DNA from 2 places in the Caldisalinibacter kiritimatiensis genome. Region 1 is predicted to be linked to the other one. Evidence: riboswitches for the same ligand, from Rfam matches in the RefSeq annotation. Region 1 holds a riboswitch; the other holds the start of a gene.

Region 1 (11,825 bases):
ACCTCTAACGATAAACCATCAACCGCATAAATACCACGATTATCTTTAACCTTTAAGTTTTCTAGTTTTAGTACAGTTTCTCCCTTTTCTCTATCTTCTTTATCTACTTTAAAATTAACTTCCCTACCAACCATCTTAGATGCTAACTCTTCTTCCGATGTAATACTTACATCAACTGTATCAATATATTTACCTCTTCTGATAATTGTACAATAATCAGCTACCTGTTTTATTTCTTTTAGTTTATGGGTAATTATAATTATTGATTTACCTTCTTTTGTTAAATTTCTAATTATAACAATAAGCTCTCGTATCTCTTGAGGTGTTAAAACAGCTGTTGGCTCATCTAGAATTAATATCTCTGCACCTCTATATAATGCTTTTAAAATTTCAACTCTTTGTTGCATTCCCACAGTAATATCCTGTATTTTGGCACTAGGGTCTACATATAATCCGTACTTTTCAGAAAGCTTCTTAACATCTTCAATAGCTTGCTTCATGTCCAGTGTCCCTAAAGCTTTAGTAGTTTCTCTTCCAAGTATAATGTTTTCCGCTACAGTAAAGGGTTCTACTAACATAAAATGCTGATGGACCATACCTATACCATGTTTAATCGCTACATTAGGGTCTGTTATATTCACTTTTTTTTCATTAATAAAAATCTCACCCGATGTCGGTTGATACAATCCATATAAAACATTCATTAAGGTAGTTTTTCCTGCCCCATTCTCACCTAATAATGCATGTACTTCACCTTTGTGTACTGTAAGACTTATGTTGTCATTTGCTTTAAAGTCACCAAACATCTTTGTAATATTTTTCATTTCTACAACTCTTTCTTGGAAACGATTGTTATACAATGGAAAAACCTCCTATCGTGTACATATCGAAACAGCTCAGACGAAGTCGTCCGAGCTGTCAGTCAATCATCCTTAATCATTATTCAATGTAGTTATCTATAAACTCATTGTAAGTTGCTTCATTATATGGTACTTCAATTTCTCCATCTATAATTTTTTGCTCTAACTCTTTTACTTCATCTAAGATTTCTTGTGGTACATGCTTATCTGATGTAGGTGCAATTCCAACTGCTCCATCAGCTAAACCATAAACAATTGTTTGGCCACCTGGGAAGTTACCATTTTTAAGCTCTTCAACTATATTATACATACCATTTCCAACTCTCTTCATTGCAGAAGAAATAACATTATCTGGAGCCATGTCATTTTGGTCTCTATCTACACCAATTGCGTATTTTCCTTCTTCTTTTGCAGCCTCAATTACTCCATCACCAACACCACCAGCTGCATGGAATACTATGTCTGCACCATCTCTGAACATATTTTTAGCAATAGTTTTACCTTTAGCTGAATCATTAAATGAATCTGCATATTGTCTTAATACTTCTACATCTGAATTTGCATACTTAACACCTGCATGGAATCCATAATCGAATGCATCAATTACAGCACCTTCTATTCCACCAACAAAACCTACTTTTCCTGTTTCAGTCATTTTAGCTGCTATGTAACCAACTAGGAAAGAAGGTTGTTCTGCTTTGAAAAGAACACATACTACATTGTCTGGAGTATCTTCACCATAAGTAAAATCAACAATACCATATTTTTGATCTGGGTTATTCTTAGCTGCCTCAAATATTGCATCTCCCATTTTATAACCTATACCCCAAATTAAGTCGTTTCCTGCATCTAAAAGTTTTTCTAAGTTTGGTTCATAGTCACCTTCTTGATTTGATTGTGCGTATGAAGCTTTGATTCCAAGTTCTTTTTCAGCTTTTTGAAGTCCTTCCCAAGCTGATTGGTTAAAAGATTGGTCATTAACTCCACCTACGTCTGTTACCATGGCAACTTTTAGTCCAGCTTCTTCTTTGCCGCCTGAACAGCCCACTGCTAACGTTAACACTAAAGTTGCAATTAAAACTAATGATAATACTTTTTTAGCCATAGAAATAAACCTCCCCTTATTTTATATGTTTTAAATAGGTTAATTATATATTCTACACAAAGCGTAGAATATCCTTTATAAAAATACTTTTAATAAAATAATATGTAAATAAAAAACTACCATTACAATTATAGTTTATTTTTGCTCACAATACAAGCTTTTATTTACTGTATGTTAAAAATAAAAACATTTTTCTGTATTTTTTTGCATTAGATTTTAACTATTAGCTAACTTCATAACCTTGTTTGCCTTTACTTAGATAAGAAAAATCCTAGGCTAGGCCTAGGATTTTTAGCAAGGCTCTGACTCTTTCGCCACATATCCTACATTAGATAGAACATTTTTAGCGTTATCTAATTTATCTTCATTAACCATTACAATAGGTCCTGTACAACCCATTCCCGTTTCTGCATAAATACCGTTTTTCCATAATACTCTTACGGCATCTTCTAATTCCATAATATCTATGCCAGAAATCGAACCAGTTACTACCTCCTTTGGTGGTGGCGTAATATCTTCATCTGACTTTTTATCCATTTTTTTATTTTCTTTATTAATCCCCTTTAATATTTCATCAAGTTTGGCACCTTTTGCCTTCTTGAATTCTTCCTTGGCTACATCCAATAAATCTCCCTTAGCTAATTCTGCTGCATATTTAATCGCATTAGCAACTACTGGAGTTCCTGAAGCCCTTGATAGTATTAAAATAACTCTATCATATCCTTCACCTACACCAGGTCCGTATCCGTATCCCATCGCTTCATAACTTCCCCCAGTTGTGTATGAAGATAATATTTTCATTAATAAATTCCCCGTTAATGTATCCGTTATCATTACATCAGGCGTACCTGATAATAAATCATTCCCCCTCATAACAGAACCGCCATCTTTTCTTATTGATTCAGTAAAGTTTATCTCATATCCATTATCATTAAGTTCTTTTAATGCCCTTTCTACTTGTCTTGCGCCATCAACATTTAAAATACCCACAGTTGGATTATCATTACCCATAGCTTTAGCTGTAATTACTCCATATAAGCCGTTCTTAATCATAGCTTCAACTCTATGGGGAGAAGATGTTCCTGTAGTAGTGGCTATATACATTTCTTTTCCTAATCCAGGAGTAATAACCTTACCTACAGTAGAAACTCCTATAGGGAAATTATAATGCATAGTAACCGCACTATCAATTTCTTTATTATCAAGTAATTCTTCCATCTTCTTGTGAGCTTCTTCTTCTGTATTAGCTTCAATTACCTCTAAGTTTGTTTCTACTTTAGGTCCTATTAATACTACCTCTAAAGATGAATTAGTATTTTGAGCCATTTCTGCTCCTCTTACAATATTATCTATACCGTGCTCACTACCTAAAGTAGTAATTCCTACTCTTACCTTTTTGCCAAACTGACCAGTTTCTATTCCGTCGGCGATTTCTTTGAATACCTTGCCAACAAGTTTTTTTACATTATCTGACATATATATCACTCCTACTCATTCATAAGATGTGATGCAAATTCTCTCATAGCTTCTGCAATCAGTTCTCTAATTTTTTCTTCTGATACTGCATTATCTTCTTTAACCTTACCAGTATTCTTTTCAATAACAATTGATACACCATCAAATAAATTAGTCATACGTCCTAAGAATAAACTACCTTTACCAACAATCATAGCTCTATTTATCTCGTTATTTAACATAGCTTCCCTTGCAAATCCTATATAAGGTACTCCTGAAGGTATATGACCTTGAGTAGGTGCCCATCCTGGCATACCATGCTTCTTAACAAAGTCTTTTAATTCTTTTCTGTCTAATTCTTTTCTTTTTACACCTAATGCACCTATCATTTTATAATTTGATGTTGGTACATCTCCAGCTCCTGCTGGCTTAGTTATATCAGGATTTTGCATTTCAACTGAATACTTATCAATATCTGTAATTTTTAATTCGCCTTTGTCTAATGGAGTTGTTATTAAAGAAGTGATAACCGCTTGAGGAGATGAACCTGTTCCTACTGTATGACGTCCAACTAAATCAGTTCTAAGTACTGGGTTTTTACCATCATTTTTACTAATAAGAACAGCGAATCCACCTAAAACATCTTCTAGTATTGGTAAGCCTTTTTTAACGTGGTCTTTACCATTCATACCTAATTTAGCAGAAGCTCCTCCTGCCACAATTACTACGTTTTCATAAACACCAGCTTGAACTAATGAAGCCGCTTCTATTAAAGCATGAGTAGGCGCTGCACAGAAGCCTCTTGTATCTGAACCAGTAGCATTTGAACATCCAGCAATCTCAGCTATAGCCTTAGCAAAGTTTCCTCCACCTCTTTGATTCATGTCTCCACATGCTTCTTCTGAACATTCGATTACATATTCTATTTCTTCTGGATTTATATTATTTTTATCTAATAAATGTAGTAGTGATAATACTCCAGAAGCCTTTACAACCAGATTTTCAAACATAGTATGTGCGTTTAAGTTAATGTCTAAATCATGAGCTCTCTTTACACATCCTACAATTTCTCCATTATTATATATAGCCTCTGCGTGTTGTGTATTTATTAATTTATCAATTTCTTCTTTTTCTTCTCCTTCTTTAAGTTTAGCCACTAAGTCTTCGCTTATAAGAGGATGCTTTGTCAGTTTATCCTTTATAGTATTAGTAAAATTTTTTTCTAATTTTACTAAATCAAATACATCACATATCTTCATTACTCCTATAAACTCATCCTGAGGCATAATTTCTCCAAATTTACCTTCTCTATTCGCTCCTTCTACCTTTTTATCATACCAAGGTAGCTTATATTCCGCTAATTGCTCTGGAGTCATATTACCAATGTATGTTTGATTAGCTGGATAACTAACAACCTCTTCGAAACTACGTAGATGCTTTGGTACCTCTTTTAAATAGTCTGAATTAGGATTTATAGTTTTTTCTGACGTTTGAGTCGTTCCGTTATGTATAACCATATCAGGAGTATGGACTAATACATAACCTGCTCCTTTTACAACTGCATATGACATAGATATTCACCTCCAAAATATTACCTTCACTTGGTTTTTAAAAAGGGTGATATTAATATCACCCTTTTTACTTAGCTTAGTCCTCAAATACAGTTTGACCATCAACCTCTGTTTTAAGTGCTTTTAATGATTTTTCAACTAATTTTCTTCTTAATGCTTTTTCTTCTTTCTTATCTAGGTTTGGATTTCCTAGAGGATGTGGAATAGCTACTGCAGGAACTATTCTGTTAGCTCCTACTGTTAACGATATTGGTACTACTGTACAAACGTGTACAACAGGTATTCCTGCTCTTTCAATCTCTTTTACCATCGTTGCTCCGCAACGTGTACAGGTACCTCAGGTTGATGTTAGGATAACTGCATCTACTCCATCTGCTACTAATTCTTTACCTATTTCGTGAGCATATGCTTTAGCATTTGCAACTGCAGTTCCGTTTCCTACTGTTGTATAGAAATATTTATGAAGCTCTCCTATCTTACCCTCTTTTTCTAAATCCCTTAGTACATCTACTGGAAGAACCCTGTCTGCATCTTCGTTTGCATATACTGGGTCGTAACCTCCATGGGCTGTTTCATGAGTATCTGAAGTTAAATCATTATATTGAGATATGTCATATTTTCCATACTTTGATGCACTAGAAGATTCTATATTGTCTGGATTCCCTTTAGGAACAATTCCTCCAGATGTAACTAAAGCTACTTTGGCCTTGGATAAATCTTTAATTGGTGCATTAGGCTCTACCCTATCAAAATCAGGCATAGGGAATTCAGTAACATACTCTTCACCTTTTAGCTTTTTAACAAGCATTTCTACAGCTCTTTCAGAACCTCTTTTTTCTGTAAAATAATTCTTTCTTATGCCCCTTGGTATATATTTTTCCTCATCAGGAGTACCAATTTCTTCACCTTTTGCTAATTTAATAGCAAATGGTGCCATCGATTTAATAGCTCTTCTCATTCCAGCAGCACTATTTTTAGTTTCAATTATATAAACGCTTTTCTTGAACATATCTGCTCCTGGATTTTCTGGATACATACCAGTTAAAACAGGTATACCAAGTTCACTATTCACGGCATCACAAATAGTACCACAAGCTACTCCATATCTTCCTGCATTAAATGCTGGTCCTGCAATAAATATATCTGGGTCGTATTGTTTTACCATATCAAGTATCTTAGCTTTAGCTTCTTCTATGTTTTCATTAAAATAAGAGTCACCACAGATAATTGTTGCTACAATTTCTGCTTCTCCTTTAAAGCGCTTATTAAATTCCATACCCGGTCCAACTACGCCTTCTCTTACTTCTGGCTTATAGTCAGCTTTTTCTTCTCCGCCTATTCCTGCAAAGAATTGATTTATATAATGGACAACTCTAATTTTACTCATTGTTTCCCCCCTCTCTCATTTCCGGGTGCTATTATATTAATCATCAAATTTACAAAATTCCTCTCTTATATCAGTCATTTCTTCAATAATTTCATCCACTTCAAGCACCATTTCCATCATACCTATTTGCTCATCAAAAACATCAGGGTCAACTTCATCCTTGAATTGTGGTTCAACTGCGTGATATACTCTAAGTCCTAACTGGACTCCTGCCAATGGACCTGCAAATGTAGGGTCTCCAGCTGTAACTGTTTCAGCAGCAAGTCCTGCTGCTTCAGCTTCTGCTGCTCCTAAGATAACTACTATATTTTCAGCACCATGCTTTTCAGTTAGTTCTTTAACCCTTTTTTGATTTTCTAGGTCCATTGCTCCTGCGGCAGTTCAGACAAAACACTCAGTAGATGAGAAAACTACTTCAGCTTCTGTTGTTTTTAAACATTCTTCTATAGCTGGCCCAGGGATTCCATCTCTATCCCCAATTACTATGACCTTTTTACCGTCTAGTAATCCCATATTCACACTTCCTTTCTTTTTATTTTCATAATATTTTTCACTTTATTTCTAATAAAATCACATAAGCGAAAATTTTGAATTTTTATTTTGTATTTTAAATTTTGAATCTTAAATTTATTCTAGTAGCCTTTTGCACTTAGTTTATTGAATCCCAATTCGTTAGTAGCCCCTGTTATAGCTTGTAATTCTACAACTATTGAGCCATCTTCTTTTAAACTTCCTTCAAAACCACCTGCAATTTTATTAGCTGTTTGTACATGACCTATAATCTTGTCCATAGGTGGAAGCTCAATAATTTCGTTTGCATTACCCCCTGTTACAACTGCATCTGCTTTAGGGTCAGCATCTGCAAGTGATTGTGAGGCACCATCTCTTCCAGCGTACTCATCAGTAACTATAACTGTCTTAATTCCTTTTTCCTCTATCTTCTTGCAGTTCATTATTAAGTCTGTATCTGGGTTACCAAACCCTTCTTGAGATATGATTACACCATCTACTCCTATATATTCTGCTAGGTTGGATGTCCAGTTAGAAGAACGTTCTTTATCTGCTAAATAAACGTTCTCATTAGTAATAATCATACCTACAAAGTTTATTTCTTTACCATGCTTTTTATATAAATCATGAATAATAGGATTGTTTAAGTGGTGATACGTAGTATTTTTGTCACATGCTGAAACACAGTTACCACTAATTATAGCTCCATCCATAACTTCTGTTGGACTTATCAAAGTAGGTAAAGTTTGTTTAGCATCAACACCATATACATAAGTATCATGTAACAAACCTTGACTTTGTAGCATTTGCACATATGCTACCTTAGGTAAATCTGGATACTTCTCTATACTCTTTAGAAGTGGTAATGATTCATAAGTTTCAATTTCATCTGGTTCAATATCCTTAGCTGCTTTACCTAAATAAACAGCTGTTTTTAATCCAGCCATTCTAACAGCCTTTTCATGCTCGTGCTGCTCTAAGTCATCTACTGGTTCACAAACTAATACCACATTGTTTAATTTTGAAAATGGAGTGTAGTCTGCTCCAGGTCCTGTCATGTCTATTATACCTTCCTGGAAGCCAACAATCTTACCAGTAGTTACAACTGCTGCGCCTTTTAAAACATTAGTTCTACCGGAACCTACAGTATCAACTTTTGAAATTACTCCAGGGAATACTCCACCTGGACCTTCAACTTTCACTCTAGGTTCGATAACATCTTTAACTGGTGCTATTCTTATGCTATCTCCTGGTTTAGCTAGCTCAACATCAACACTTTTTAAGTGTTCGTCTTCACTAACTAAGTCAATTATTTCTTGCTTGTTTACATACAATATGCCATTTTCTACTTTAGTTTCTTTTCCAAACTGCACATCTTTAATATTGATTTTACCTAACTCTAGGCGCACGACCTCACCTCCTCTAAATATTAAAAATATATTGAATGTTATGGATATTTATAGTCTTACTCTAGGTAATATAAATTATTACCTAGAGTAATTTGCTAAATGTATTTTTTTATCATTTCTTCTACATTTTCTGGTGTAGCATCATCTTTAACTAATTCATCAACTTTTTCTCCATCTTTATAAATAGCTATTACAGGTAATCCTAATATACCTTGCTTAATTGCTAATCTTCTAGCTTTTGCTGTGTTAAGTTTGCAAAACTTCATATTATCTCCATATTTTTCTGAGAACTCTTCAATGTGAGGCATAAGAGCTTTACAAGGCTCACATCCATCTCCATAGTAATCAACTAAAACATACCCTTCAGCATTTAATACTTCCTCTTCAAAAGTCTTTTTGTCTACTTGTAACATAAATATCACCCCTCATTTTTATTTTTTCTCTAATAGAATTTGAAGGTTGTAAATTTTTTAACATTAAATGTTAAAAAAATTTTTACCTTATACGGAGGCAAATACCTCCGTATAAGCTAACTTCAATTTCTACCAGAGTTTACTCGTCAAAATTATTATCAATATATTTCTCTGCTTGTACTGCAGCTATTGCACCATCGGCAGCAGCAGTTACAACTTGTCTTAAAGGCTTAACTCTACAATCTCCAGCTACAAATACTCCTTCAACATTAGTTTTCATATTATCATCTGCAATAATGTATCCTCTTTCATCCATAGCTATTACATCCTTAAATACTTCTGTTTGAGGCATATAGCCTATGAAAATAAATATACCAAATGTTCCATCTTCTTCATTAGCCACAATTTCAGTTTCTTCTCCTGTCTCTCTATTTCTTAGTACCATAGCTTCAACTAGTCCATTACCCTTTATCTCTTTTACTTCAGAATTCCAAATGAAATCAATTTTCTCATTTTTGAAAGCTTTTTCTTGAATTAACTTAGCAGCTCTTAATTGGTCTCTTCTGTGTACTATAGTTACTTTACGTGCAAATTTTGTTAAGAAAAGAGCTTCTTCTACAGCTGCATCTCCTCCACCTATTACATACACATCAAAGTCAGTAAAGAATGCTCCATCACATGTAGCACAATAAGAAACGCCTTTACCAGTTAGTTCTTTTTCACCAGGGCAATTTAACAACCTTGGTTTAGCTCCTGTAGCTATAATTACAGATTTAGCTTTATACTCTCCTTTTTGTCCTCTAACTACTTTTATCTTGTCTGAAAAATCAACTTCCGTTATATCATCACTTATTCTTTCTGCTCCAAATTCTTCTGCTTGTTCAACCATTCTTGCTATTAACGTAGGCCCTGTAGCTTCTCTTATTGAACCTGGATAGTTTTCTACTTCATTAGTAGTTACTATCTGACCTCCAGTTCTTTGTTTTTCAATAATAAGAGTTTTTAAAGTTGCTCTACCTGCATATATTCCAGCAGATAATCCAGCTGGACCTGCACCTATGATTACAACATCATAAATGTTTTCCATATATTTCACCCCTCGCTATTTTTTAATGATTATAAATTCTCTCTTATGTAATTTACCCACTATAACATCAGTTTAAAACAATTATTTAATATTGTCCTTAAGAGTTGGTTCTATTAAAGATAAATCTATTACTTGAAAATCTCTATTTATCCTTTCATTCCACTCTGGTGTCTTTTGATTTTTTAAAAACTTTAATGCTGTTTCTATACTACTTTCAATTATCATAAGTGACTCCATATCTAAATCTGATGTATCTTCTGATATCATCACTGTCTTATATGGAGTTTCATTTGGTTTAACACTTCCAGATAAAGGATGAGTAAGTATTTTACAGCCTTTATGTACTTTATCTCTAACCTTTTTCAAAATATCTATATATGATTCAGGATAATATTCTATATCTATTTTACCTTCATATTTCTCTTTTATTAATGGATTGTTAGTAACTAGTATCCTTCTCATTTTGTCATCCCCTAATCAGGAAAAGGTTTTTATGGTTTCGACATGTTTTCCGGCAATTCGAAATTTTCTGCATATGTAACTCTAAAAAAACAGAGTAAAGACCCCTATTAGGTGCCTTCACTCTGTTTTTAACCTGAGAGATTCTTCTTATACAAGAATTGCTCCTTCGGTGCTTAAAGCTTTCCAGAGTTTTGTCAAAATGCGGTCCTTTTGCCTGAGAGTTTCATTACTAGTCGGCACAACCAATAACTTACTCCTTCGGCGCCCATATAGGGTCTCTCCCGCATTTCTCATCCAAACACGTATATTTATTTGTCTCTTCATCTATTATTATAATATATAATTTTGTCTTTAACAACAAAATTTACAAATATAAATTTTTTGTCATATTTTTATTTAATCTATTTTTATAAGCTCATAATCTCTAGCACCTAAACCTATTTGTTCACCGTACTCTAATATTCTTTCAGCATTAATATGTTCATGTACTCCTTTGAATTTATCTTTACCAGGTTCAAAGTTTTTCTTTAACTCACTATTCTTATTTCCCATCTGCTGATTAATCAAATCCAAACTTGCTTGGTCTATTGCAACTGGATCAAAGGATGCAACTATTCCTATATCGCTAACTATAGGAACATCACTCCAAGGTACACAATCACATAATGGTGTTACATTCATAATAAAATTAATATAAGCTACTTTATCTTTTTTATTAATTAAAGAACCATATGCATATTCAGCCATTTTTTCTAAAAATGTATCATGGTCAGTCTTCCATTGTACCTCTATTGCTCTCTTTGGACATACTGTTATACATTCTCCACACCCTATACATATTTCAGGGTCAATTACTGCTTTACCATTCTCCATACTTATAGCATCTACAGGACAATTTTTAGCGCACATAGTACAGCCTATACATTTTTCTTCTATTACTTTAGGTTTTGCATCAGAATGCTGCATTTGTTTTCCTGAAGCCGTTGCACAACCCATAGCTAAGTTCTTAATAGCTCCTCCAAATCCAGCCATCCCATGACCTTTTACATGGGAAAGTACTATCATAGAATTAGCACGATAAATATCTCCTGCAATTTTTACCTTTTCAAAATGTTTTTTATTAACTTCAACTTCTACAGAATTTTTACTGTATATACCATCAGCTATAATTATAGGAGCGTTTACAACAGCATATGCATAGCCGTTTTCAATAGCAGTAGTAATATGATCCACGCTATTAGTTCTACTTCCTGTATATAACGTATTTGTATCAGTTAAAAAAGGTTTTACTTCACTTTCTTTAGCTTTATCTACTATTTGTCTAACAAATACGGGATGAATAAAAGCATTTGACCCTTTTTCACCAAAATGAAGCTTTATGGCTGTAATATCATCTTCTGTTAAAATATTTTTTATTCCAGCCTTATCGTATAATCTTCTTAACTTGTTTTGAATATTATCTCTTTTCCTAGTAGCCCTTAAATTAATAAAATAAACCTTACTACTCAATGGCTCCACCACCCTTTTTATATGTAATTAATACATTATCAGTATTTCCTTTAAATT
Region 2 (11,825 bases), on a different contig from region 1:
CCTTCATTTACTTTTCTATTCATATGTATAGCCAAATTAGGAATAACTAATATTGGTCTTTTAATGTTTACAAGTCTATTATCTGGGAAAAGTGGGTTATCACTTTTTAATGTCACTCTACCTGCTAATGATAGTGGTCTGTCTAACCACGTATTTAAAATAGGTCCTCCATAAACTTCAGTATTTAATTTCAAATATTTATTATCAGTATCCATCTCTGCATTAGGTTTAACTCTAAACGTAGGTGAATCTGTATGTGCTCCTATTAATCTAAAACCATCTTTTTCAACTTCTCCCATTCCCACAACAAAAGCTACTACAGCAGAATCATTTTTAGTTACAAAATATTTTCCACCTTTTTCAATATTCCATCTATCTCTTAAGTTTAATTCTTTAAATCCATTTTCTTTTAAAGTAATCTTTACATTTTCAGCTGCATGAAAAGCACTTGGACTTTCATAAATAAAATCAATCAATTCATTAGCTAATTTTAAAGGTTTATCCATATGTACCCCTCCACATTTTAGTGTTGTTTTAATATTTTAGTCTTCTGACCCTTCAAAAAGCTTCATAAATTCGTTAGACACCAATTCAAACTCTTCTTGATTCTCTATATTATTTAATCTTATTCCTTCTTCATTTTCCTCGTATTTATACAAGAATACTCTTTGGTCTTTATCTGGCAGCAATGCTATATACTCTTCATCATTTACTTTAAATATATCTAATACCTTAGCATCAACTTCTGAATCATCTTCTAATACTAAATGTATTTTTTTTACTTCTTCCTCATCTTGTTCAAATTCATACTCCTGACTTTCATCATAATTTTCATGACTATTGGTTAACTTTTCTTCTTTCATTAATCAATCTCCTTTACAAAATAATAACATTTGTATGCTACCCAATATAATCAATTATTAAACACTCATCTTATAATAGCCGTAGAATTATACTACGGCTATATAATATATTACTGTATTTCCTTAAGCACATCTAATAACAGTTCCCAGGTTCTAGCAGTTGAAGATATACTTAGATGCTCATTAGGCGTATGAACATCATACATATTAGGTCCTAATGCTATCATATCAATGTCTCCTAGTTTTTCTTTAAATAATCCACATTCTAATCCTGCGTGTATAGCTGTAAGCTTAGGCTCTTTATTAAACTTCTCCTTATAAACTTTTTGCATTATTTTTCTAATATTAGAATCTGGATTATACTCCCACTCTGGATAATCAGATTCAGTAACTAGTTTAGCTCCTACAACCTCAGCAACAGTTTGAGTATGTTCTACAATTGCTTTCTTCAAACTTTTTACAGAGCTTCTTACAGCACTCTCAAACATAATTTCATTTTCTTTAGTTGTAACTACACCAAGATTTGTAGAACTTTCTACTAACCCTTCTATATCCATACTCATCGTCTGTATTCCATTTAAGATTATCTGTAATAAAGATATTGCTTTATCTTGACTTTGTTTAGATAACACTTTTTTATCATTATTATCAAATTTCTCAAATAATATATTCACGTCTGGGTCTGATGATTTTAACTCGTTTTTCAAAATATTATTCCACTTTTCTATTTTTTGTACAATAGTCTCTTTGTCTTTACTATCTACCATAATTACTGCATCAGCTTCTCGAGGAATAGCATTCATTTTAGCTCCACCACTTAAATCTGATAATTTAATATCAAAAGTAGTATTTAAGTCCTTCAATATACGTCCCATTATTTTATTAGCATTTCCTCTTCCTTTATCAATTTCCATACCTGAATGGCCGCCCTTTAGTCCCCTTACTTTGACTATGTAAGTTTCTAAGCTTTCATCTGCATTCTCCCACTCTACAGGTAATATTACCTTTGTTCTAACTCCACCTGCACAGCTTACAAAGAAATTTCCTTCCTCTTCAGCATCAATATTTATTAATATCTTGCCATCTAGATTTTCTGGATTTAATTTCGATGCTCCACCCATACCTGTTTCTTCTTCTGTTGTTATTACTACTTCTAATGATGGATGAGGAATATCATTTGAATCTAGTATAGCTAAACAATATGCCACAGCAATTCCATTGTCTGCTCCAAGAGTTGTTCCTTCTGCTCTTATAATGTCACCTTCAACTTTCAATTTAATTGGGTCTTTTTCAAAATCATGTATAGTATCTTTATTCTTCTCACATACCATATCCATATGTCCTTGAAGTATAACTACGGGAGCGTTTTCATAGCCCTTTGTAGCAGGCTTTTTTATTATTACATTTAATGCTTCATCCTGTATTACATCTAAATCACGTTCCTTCGCAAATTGTGCTAAATAATCACTTATCGCTTTTTCGTTACCTGAACCCCTAGGTATTTGTGATATTTCTTCAAAGTACTCGAACACTTTGTTTGGTTCTAAATTGTTTAATATTTTACCCAAAATAATCACCTTCCTTTTATTTCTATTCTAATACTTATTCTATTTAATAAAGGTTATTCATATAATACAATCTTATCAATCCAAGTCGGATAATTCAATATTAATTCTTTCAATATCTTCATTACCTAGTTCATGTACTGAAACCTTATTAAAATCATCTATTTCCTTATTCGCAGGTAATTCTACAAAAAATTCACTTCCTTTATTTAATTCACTTTCTACCCAAATCTTACCGCATTGTACCATTTCAGAGATAGTATTTAATATATATTTTCTCACTTTTTACATTTCTATATATATTATTATTTTCCTGCCATTATTTTTTATTTTGATGAAGAAAATATAGTATTTTTGTTATTTTTTAGGGTAAAAAAAATCCTGTCATTTGACAGGATTTTAAGCAGCTTTAGTATTAGGTTTTGATTTAGCTTTTTTATCTCCATTCATTTTATTTCTAATAATCCCAGTGGCATGCCCCATTGGACATATAACACACCAACTTCTAGGTCTAAATATAACTCCTACTATAATCCCTACAACAAGAGATACTGTCATAAATCTGAATACACTAAAAGCTATTCTTTCAAAGTCAAATCCAGCATGATACAGTGAGAAGCTAAACAATACTATCATAAGTGTTAATAATATATTCTTAAATTTCTTTGTATTCATACCCTTTGGCAAATTATTATTTAAACTTATTTCACTTAAAAATTTACCTAACAGTGAACCCCTTGGACAATATTTTATACAATGTACTTTTCCTCTACCTCTTAATGCATGATAAAGTGGGGCTCCCATACAAAGAAATCCTAATATTCCAAATCTAATATCTAGTATTGATAATAGTATAAAAGTAATCATTATTATCCATGACCAATTCATATGTGATTTATGCTTCATATTTTGCACCTCCAAATCATAATATTTTATTTGTATATTATTATATTCTAATATTGTGATATTGCTACTTTATTTATAACATATTTGTATACGAAATACAAGCATTTAATCAATATACATAATTTTCGAACTATTGAGTTAAAAAGCAACTAAAGTCGCTCTTTAGCTATCAGCTTTTCGCTATTAACTACTAGCCTGAATACTACTAAAATTAAAAACCAGAGGAGATAAAAACATAAACTTCCTCTGGTTTTTAATTAATTTTCAATTTTACATTTTAAATTAATTTTTTAATTGATACCATTTAATTTTCCTAACCTATCAAATGGAAACACCACAAACCTGGCTTTCCCCTTTATCTTATCCATTGATATATACGGATTTTCCCAACCACGACTATCAAAAGAATTTGGTCTATTATCTCCTAAGAACAAATATTTTCCTTCTGGTACTTTAAATACTCCAGTGGTACAATAACCTCTTATTATATAAGGCTCTTCGAGTTTTTTGTCATTTATATAAACCGTTCCATCCCTTTTTACTACTATATTATCTTTAGGTAGTCCTATAAGCCGTTTTACCAAAGTTTTTTCAAGCTCATCTGAATAAAATACAATAATATCTCCCCGATTAAGTTTTTCCTTATCATATACCCTAGTAATTAAAAGTCTATCACCAGGCATAATTGTAGGTTTCATAGACCCTGTTGGTACAACAACTAAGAAAAAAACAAATTTATTGATAAGTAATGCTATGACTAATGCTATAATCGTTGGGTAAATCCATTCCTTTACTATTTTTTTCGTTTTTATCAAATGTAACACCCTATCTTTAGTCTATAATGTTAAACTTTACTATTTATACACACTTATTATATTATTCCAATATTCATTTAACTGTCAAGGCCTTTACTATAAACAAAGTTTTACTATTGTCCTATAAGTTATTTTTACTCTATATCAATAAATAATATTATTCAGTTAATAATTTTTTGTTTGTAGTTACTGTCTTTTTACTTTTTATAATCTTGTATAAAGTAGTACCAACTAATCCTCCTATTACTCCCCCTATAAGTGCAAATCCCAGTGCAGTTATTACATCTATCGGTGCATTGAACCCGAATGGCGCTAACATTCCAGGTATTGGAGAAGCTGTACCTGGTGCATTATTAATTATTTTAAAATGTGCAGCAACCATTCCTGCTAAACCACCACCTATAAAATCTGATAAATACACTGGAATAGGATTTTTAGTAATAATGTCTGCCTGTGTTAATGGTTCAAGCATTACAGCTATTACATTACTAGAATCACCTATTTTTAATGTTTTAAATACTATTCCATTTGTAAATGCTCCTCCAAAGCTAGCAATAGAAGCTATCCCCATTGCAAGTCCTTGTAACCCAAGCATTGCAGTTAGGGCCATTGAGCTAAGTGGAGAAGTACATAGTATTTTTATTATTCCCCCTAGTAAGAATCCCATAACATAAGGTGACTGATCAGCTGCTACCACTATCATATCACCTATACTTAAAAGTGTACTGTCCACAATAGGTGCAACAGTCACAGCTATTAATCGTGACAATGGTGCTATTAATAAAGCGCCTACAATAACATCTGTTCCTTTAGGAAGTTTATTCTTAAGAATAGGTGCTATAAGTCCAATGATATATCCTGCTATAAAGCCAGGTAAAATCCCCAGTTTAGCTACTGCTGCTCCAGCTACTACAGCATACACAGGTGATATCCCCATATTAAGACCAACTAAAATAGCGGCAATAGGCCCTCCCATAGAACCAGATGCATTTCCTACTTCTCCTAAAAATCCAATGTTAAGAAAATCTCCACTGATATATTTATGAATTGCTTCTACTAAAAAAGTTGCCACCGCAGCTCCTGCAAGTCCTGACATAGCTTTGTCTCCTTTTGGAGCCTTTAAACTAAATCCTGAAAAAAGTATTAATGCTAAAAGTAATAATCCCATGCCTTTTGTTATAGCTAACATACTATTCCCTCCCATTTGATTTTTAAACAAAAATAGGACAGGGCATAAGAAAGCATAATAAACCTATGCTTCCTTATGCCCTGTCCTTTTATCTGAAAGTTTCTCCACTTACTATTCATAAGTAGATTACTTCTTCGATGCCCTAATAATTATGTAGGGTCTCTCCAGGGTTGTGTCCAATCATTGTACCTTTACCTGAAAGTTTCGAAACAGATTCGGAGCTAAATCTGTTTCTTGCTTCTTCGGTATCCATCAAGTAACCATATCTACTAAATGGATTTCTCCAATGATTGTCATACACCAATATTAACTTCTTTCACTTTTATTGTATTAGTTAATATTGTCTTATGTCAATAATTTTATATAAAAATTTTCTTTATCTTAATATAATACATTTTACTTTACAAACAGTAAAACATCACATAGATGTTATTTACTCATTTTTAACACGTTTGTAAGATTATCTCCCATAGCTTGTTCAATATATGGGTCGTTTATATTCCAAAACGTCTTAAAGTTTTTATATTCCTCGACAGCATTTTTATTTATATTCTCTTTCTTAATAGCTCGAATTAATATATTTTTAGGTGTATGTTCTATAGATATAAACTCTAGCATTTGTGTTGAATACCCTAGTATCTCTAATACATTTGCACGTAGGCTGTCTGTTATCAGCGAAGCTAACCTTTCCTTTATAATCCCATGCTTTTCCATCGGCTTCATTATAGGATTGTGTATCTTATTAAATAACTCATGTTGACAACATGGAACTGACATAATAATATCTGCACCCCATTTCACTGCTTTAGCTAAAGCATCATCTGTTGCTGTATTACATGCATGTAATGTCACTACCATGTCCACTTTTTCAAATTCTTCAAAACTTTTGATATCTCCGTGTTTAAATTTTAATTTTTCATACTTTAAATCCATTGCTACTTGATTGCAAAACTCTATTACATTTTTCTTTAAATCCAATCCTACTATATTTACATCATATCCTAATATATTTACTAAGTAATGATATAATGCAAAAGTTAAATAGGATTTTCCGCATCCAAAATCTACTATATTTAATGTCGTTTTGTTTTCTAAAGTAGTTATAGTATCAGATACCATTTCTAAAAATCTATTTATCTGTTTAAACTTATCATATTTTTTAGAATAAACTTTTCCTTTTTCATTCATAACTCCTAATCTTACCAAAAAAGGATAAGGTTTATTTTCTTCTATTATATAATTTTTCTTTCGATTATGACTTAAGTTAACTTTTTTTCGTGATGGTTTCTTTTTTAGTATTTTTACTTTTCCCTTTTTACTTACTAAAATCTGATAATCAGCATCCACAGTAAATAACATTGCCTGTCTAAAATAATCATTCATCAACTTAGTTATATTTTCTATTGCTTGATTAAAAGAAAGATTTTTATGCATAACTTTATTATCATAATGATAGGTAAACTGTATTACTTTCTCATTTTTTATTAAAACAGGCTTTACTGAAACCTTCGTATAAATGCTATTACTTTTCTTTTTAAGCTTACTTAAAACTCCATATATTAGCTTTTCAGACGTTATTATATCTTCTAATAATTCTCGTACATCATTCATTTTATATCTCTCCTAACTCAATATTTTTTAAATTTAATTAATACTTTAATCTAAATTATATGTAATTTAAATTAGTTTAACAACTAAAGTATATTGATGTATAAATTAGCTTAATATAAAAAATACTTAAAAGGAGTAATTGAACTTTTTATGAGGTGAATTCATATGAATAAATTATTAAAACCTGCTATTCTATCAATTTCACTACTAATAATAATGACAAATTCTACTATTTCACCTGCATTGGGAGAAATAAGTGAATCCTTTAGTAATGTTAATCCTAATTGGGTAAAGATGATATTAACTCTACCATCTATTATTATAATACCCTTTAGTTTATTATCTAGTAAAATGTCAGTTACGATTAGTCAACGTAAAATTATAATAATAGGTCTAATTTTTTATATATTTGGTGGTATTGGAGGATCCTTTACTGCAAATATTTATGAACTTTTATTTTTTAGAGGTATACTAGGTGCTGGCATGGGATTTTTAATGCCCTTTACTAGGTCTTTAATTGCTGACTTTTTTTTAGGGAATGAAAGAACCAAAATGATGGGATACTCTAATGCAGCTGCTAATTTAGGTTCAATCATTGCTACTCTAACTGCTGGCTGGATTGCTGTTTACAATTGGAAATATGTTTTTTTTATTTATTTTATAGCTGTAATTTCATTATTACTTATTATTATTGGTTTACCTGAACCTAAAGCTAGAAATAAAATTGAATCAAAGCATTACTGTATCAATAGTAAGGTGATTATTCTAGCAACCCTCGCTTTTTTCATAAATGTAGCTTTTTATGCTGTTGTGATTAACATAGCTTTGTTTATAAAAAGTAAAGGATTAGGTAACTCTCAAGAAGCAGGAATTGCAATGTCAATTCTTACTTTAGCTGGATTCTTAAGTAGTGTATTTCTTCAGAACCTATCTAAAACTTTTAAAAGATTCAATACGCCTAGCTCGATTGCATTGATGGGGATAGGTTTTTTTATATTAAGTACAGGATATAATCTTTTTATTATTTTTTTAGCCTCATTTATGATTGGTTTTAGTTTAGGAATTCTTAAGCCTACTATATTTTTAAAAGTAGTTGATATAACTCCTCAATATTCTAATGCCTTTGCTTTATCTATTGTCAGCGGTGCAATTTTTTTAGGAAAGTTTTTGTCACCTTTTATTCTAAATTTTATCAGCTTTTTGTTAAATGATACATCTATTAATTTAGTTTTTGCTTTTGTGGGAGTCACATTAAGTATTGCTAGTCTAATTAGTTTAATATATAGCTTTCATTCATCTCAGATTAAAATATATAAATAAAACATATGCAATCGATTGCATATGTTTTATTTATTCTGTTAATAATAAATATAAAGTTTAATTATTACATACAACTTTAGTAAATATGATAACTTATAAACTGATTTAACTGCGGCTAATATCATATAGCAAAACTTTTATATTACATATTTTAATAGTTAAAAGATACTATAACTATTTACATAATTAATTATACCTAAGTTTGTTTACAAATAAGTTGTTACTTTAAACCCTCACTCCTTTTAAATGTTACATAGTAGTAGGTTCTGTTGAATTACTAACTTTTTACCTAGTATACATTTTATTATTTTGGTTAAATTAAATCCGAGGTGATATAATGACAGTTGTAGAAACACTATTATTAGGTTTTATTAGTAGTATAGCCGCAGAAATAATTTGGGACATATTAAAACAAGTTTTTAGTTCTAAACCTACTCCAAAATCTAAGTATGCTTTTAATACTTAAAATAAAGAGCCAAAAGTAAAAATCTTTTGGCTCTTTATTATTAACACATTTTGTCGAATCGTGTAAAAATGCAACTAAAGTACTACTTGACTATTGTGTTTTCACATGATATCATCTATCATGTTGTTTTCGTTGTTAAAAAATACCATAAGTTATGTCAATTAGAGGTGCTTTAAATGTTTGATATGGATAAATTTATAAAAAAAATAGATGACGTAAAAAATAACCTCGAAAAATTAAAAAATTGTGATAATAGATTAGAAGCTATTGAAATCCTAGCTGCTAGTGAAATGCTTGATATTGTTATCGATGAATATAATAAGATACTACAAAAACATCTGAATTCCTAGAACATAGTAGCTTTTCACTGTTTAATATTAAATAAAAATTCTAGCTAGTTTAATATGTAAGTAAACATATATAAAACAAAGGAGCTCAAAATAAGCTCCTTTTTATGCTTTGAATTTATACAGTTCTTGTTGTAGCTGCTCGGCTAATTGTTTTAAATTTTGTGCATATGATGAAACTTCTTGAACTGACGCTAATTGCTCTTCAGTAGATGCTGAAATCTGTTGTACTGATGCTGAGTTCTGTTGTGATGAAGCTGATATGTTTTCAATCACAGCTACAATTTCCTCTTTTTTATTATTCATTTCTATACTATATTTTTTAACTTCTTCAACCTTCTCTAACAAACTATTGATTCCTAAAGTTATATTATTAAATATTTCACTAGTTTCTTTTACTGCTTTATCATTCTCCTGTGCAATAGTTTTAGATTCTTCCATTACTTCTACAGCAGTTTTTGATTTTTCTTGGATAGTAGTTATTAAATTCTTAACTTTATTTGCTGCCTGTGCCGACTCTTCAGCTAATTTTCTAATCTGTTCTGCTACTACTGCAAAACCGCTACCTGCTTCCCCAGCTCTTGCTGCTTCTATTGCTGCATTCAATGCTAATAGATTTGTTTGTTCTGCAAGTTGACTAATTGTTTCTGTAATGCTATTTATCTCCTCTGAGCTATTATCTACCTCAAGAACTACTTGATTTACTTTTTCAGCTGTAGCTCTATTTTGGTTAGATTTCTCTGTTAGTGTTTTAACTATGTTGATTCCTTTACTGCTCATATCATTTGTATTTACTACTATAGTACTCATATTATTTGCTGAGTCTGTAACCTTCTCAATATGCTCTGCAAGCTGATTTACTTGAACTGCACCATTTTCTGTATCCTTTGCTTGTTCGCCTGTGCTCTGTGCTATTTCTTCTATAGTTGTTGCAACCTCATCAGTTGCTGTAGATGTTTGTTCTGCTATAGAAGCTAATGATTTTGAAGCATCTAAAACTGTATCTGATGAATTTTTTACTGTGTTAATAAGATTCTTTATATTTTTTAGCATTGTATTAAAACTTTGACTTAATACTCCAGTTTCATCTCTGTTTTTAACATTTACTTGTGAAACTCCTAAATTCCCATCAGCAACCTCTTCTAATGCTATGCTAATTTTTGAAATAGGATTAGAAATATGTCGTGCAAATATTATAATAACTACTGCACCAATTACAAAAGTAACTATTAAAGAAATTATCATTATTTGAAGAATATGATTAGCACCTTTGTTGTAATCCATCATATATGTACCAGCAGAAACAATCCATCCCCAATTAGGGTCTACTTCAGAATATGATATTTTTTTACCTATTTTATCTGAATTAGGTAAGTTCCATGAATAATATGTATATCCTCCTCCATTAATCCCTTTTTTAATCTGGTCTTGTACTAAATAAAATTCTTTATCACTTTTATCTTTAGCATCCCATACATTCTTACCTTCAAGCGTAGGATGAGCTACCTCATTTCCTTCCTTATCATAGACTATGAAATATCCATGCTCGCCAAGGTCAATATTTTTGTTGATTGGTCTAGTTCCATCCTTTCTTTTGTGTCCAAGCAAGTAAACTTTTACCTGTTCTTGTGCCTCTTCTAAGGTTAAATTCCCCTTTTCTACTTCCTTATTTTTTGCGTCAATTAACTGTAATGCCATCTTTACTCCATTTTTAAGTATAACCTTCCCTTTTTGATTAAGCTCATTTTTTGCTACATTATAACTCACTAAACCAATTACTAAATTCGGTATTATTAATAATAAACATGCTGTAGCTATCATTTTATTTTTAATTGACAGTTTAACAGCCTTTTTTGTTGAGTTTTTTTTCTTCATAATACACTCCCCTTTCACTATGCATTTTTCTAGCTTTTTGTTAAATATTCGACATAGTTTAAGGTTTTCCTTCTACTTTTTCGACATTTTTTACACAATAGTAATTTAGTACTATTCTAAAAAAAGCGACTAGAAAGTCGCTTTTTTCTATAAACTTATTTGTTTTCTAATATAAGTGGCTTATAAAAATAGGTTCTACGTGATGATATTAATTTTCCTTGATTAAACCACCAATCGGATTGAATAGTATCAAATTCAAACACTATTGGAATTTCTTGTTCTTTTGATGATATTATTGATTTGTCCAAACCATAAAAAGGGTCAATTGTATATAATCCACTTCTTCCCGAAAAATCAGTTTCTTCTTTTATAAAGTTTGAAACAATAGTATACGCTTGAGTACTTAGTGCAATAGAACTTAACAATACGCTAGAATCCTTTGGATATTGGTTAATAGACAATTCTTCATTAAACTCTATTCTACAATCAATATCCTCATTGTACGTTGTTGGTACCACTATAATATCTGCTCTTTTTACTGCCATAACTCCTGCTACTTCAGGAAAAGCTACATCGTAACCCAACATTATCCCTATCTTACCTATATCTGTAGAAAATACATTTATTTTATTTCCTGGGTATGCCCATTTTCTATCGTATTCATTTAAATGTGTCTTTTTATATACACCTTTTATTTCTCCATTTGGAGCAATTAATACTGCTGAATTATAAAATTTTTTATTTTCTTTTTCTATCATTCCAAAAACTATATGTGTATTATTTTTTGTAGCTAAATCTTTAAAAAAGTTAACTGTTTGCCCATCTAGTTCCTCTGCAAGATTATAAGCATCTTCTTTATTGGTTATAG

What was found. A riboswitch is a leader RNA that binds a small molecule or an ion and turns the genes downstream of it on or off. The one in region 1 is predicted to bind glycine.
Region 2: linked by a shared signal. The riboswitch ahead of L21TH_RS01585 (PTS sugar transporter subunit IIC) and the one ahead of L21TH_RS11750 (GrdX family protein) in region 1 are both predicted to bind glycine.

Annotation. Positions count from the first base shown of each region.
Region 1 covers NZ_ARZA01000260.1:4,487-16,311, forward strand. Annotated here, with positions in the region: gene L21TH_RS11700 (ABC transporter ATP-binding protein) at 1-824, opposite strand, end outside; gene L21TH_RS11705 (BMP family lipoprotein) at 940-1,965, opposite strand; gene grdD (glycine/sarcosine/betaine reductase complex component C subunit alpha) at 2,257-3,441, opposite strand; gene grdC (glycine/sarcosine/betaine reductase complex component C subunit beta) at 3,453-4,991, opposite strand; gene grdB (glycine reductase complex selenoprotein B) at 5,068-6,378, opposite strand; gene grdA (glycine/sarcosine/betaine reductase complex selenoprotein A) at 6,415-6,891, opposite strand; gene L21TH_RS11735 (glycine/sarcosine/betaine reductase component B subunit) at 7,011-8,297, opposite strand; gene trxA (thioredoxin TrxA) at 8,393-8,710, opposite strand; gene trxB (thioredoxin-disulfide reductase) at 8,850-9,797, opposite strand; gene L21TH_RS11750 (GrdX family protein) at 9,879-10,259, opposite strand; glycine riboswitch at 10,452-10,553, opposite strand; gene L21TH_RS11755 (DUF362 domain-containing protein) at 10,656-11,768, opposite strand.
Region 2 covers NZ_ARZA01000047.1:3,984-15,808, reverse strand. Annotated here, with positions in the region: gene L21TH_RS01615 (M18 family aminopeptidase) at 1-506, opposite strand, end outside; gene L21TH_RS01610 (DUF1292 domain-containing protein) at 543-863, opposite strand; gene L21TH_RS01605 (aminoacyl-histidine dipeptidase) at 974-2,440, opposite strand; gene L21TH_RS01600 (ATP-binding protein) at 2,507-2,710, opposite strand; gene L21TH_RS01595 (hypothetical protein) at 2,828-3,334, opposite strand; gene lepB (signal peptidase I) at 3,625-4,158, opposite strand; gene L21TH_RS01585 (PTS sugar transporter subunit IIC) at 4,307-5,338, opposite strand; glycine riboswitch at 5,409-5,516, opposite strand; gene L21TH_RS01580 (class I SAM-dependent methyltransferase) at 5,768-6,949, opposite strand; gene L21TH_RS01575 (MFS transporter) at 7,115-8,269, shown strand; gene L21TH_RS15035 (hypothetical protein) at 8,607-8,735, shown strand; gene L21TH_RS14180 (Spo0E family sporulation regulatory protein-aspartic acid phosphatase) at 8,912-9,085, shown strand; gene L21TH_RS01570 (methyl-accepting chemotaxis protein) at 9,188-10,957, opposite strand; gene L21TH_RS01565 (nitrilase-related carbon-nitrogen hydrolase) at 11,113-11,825, opposite strand, start outside.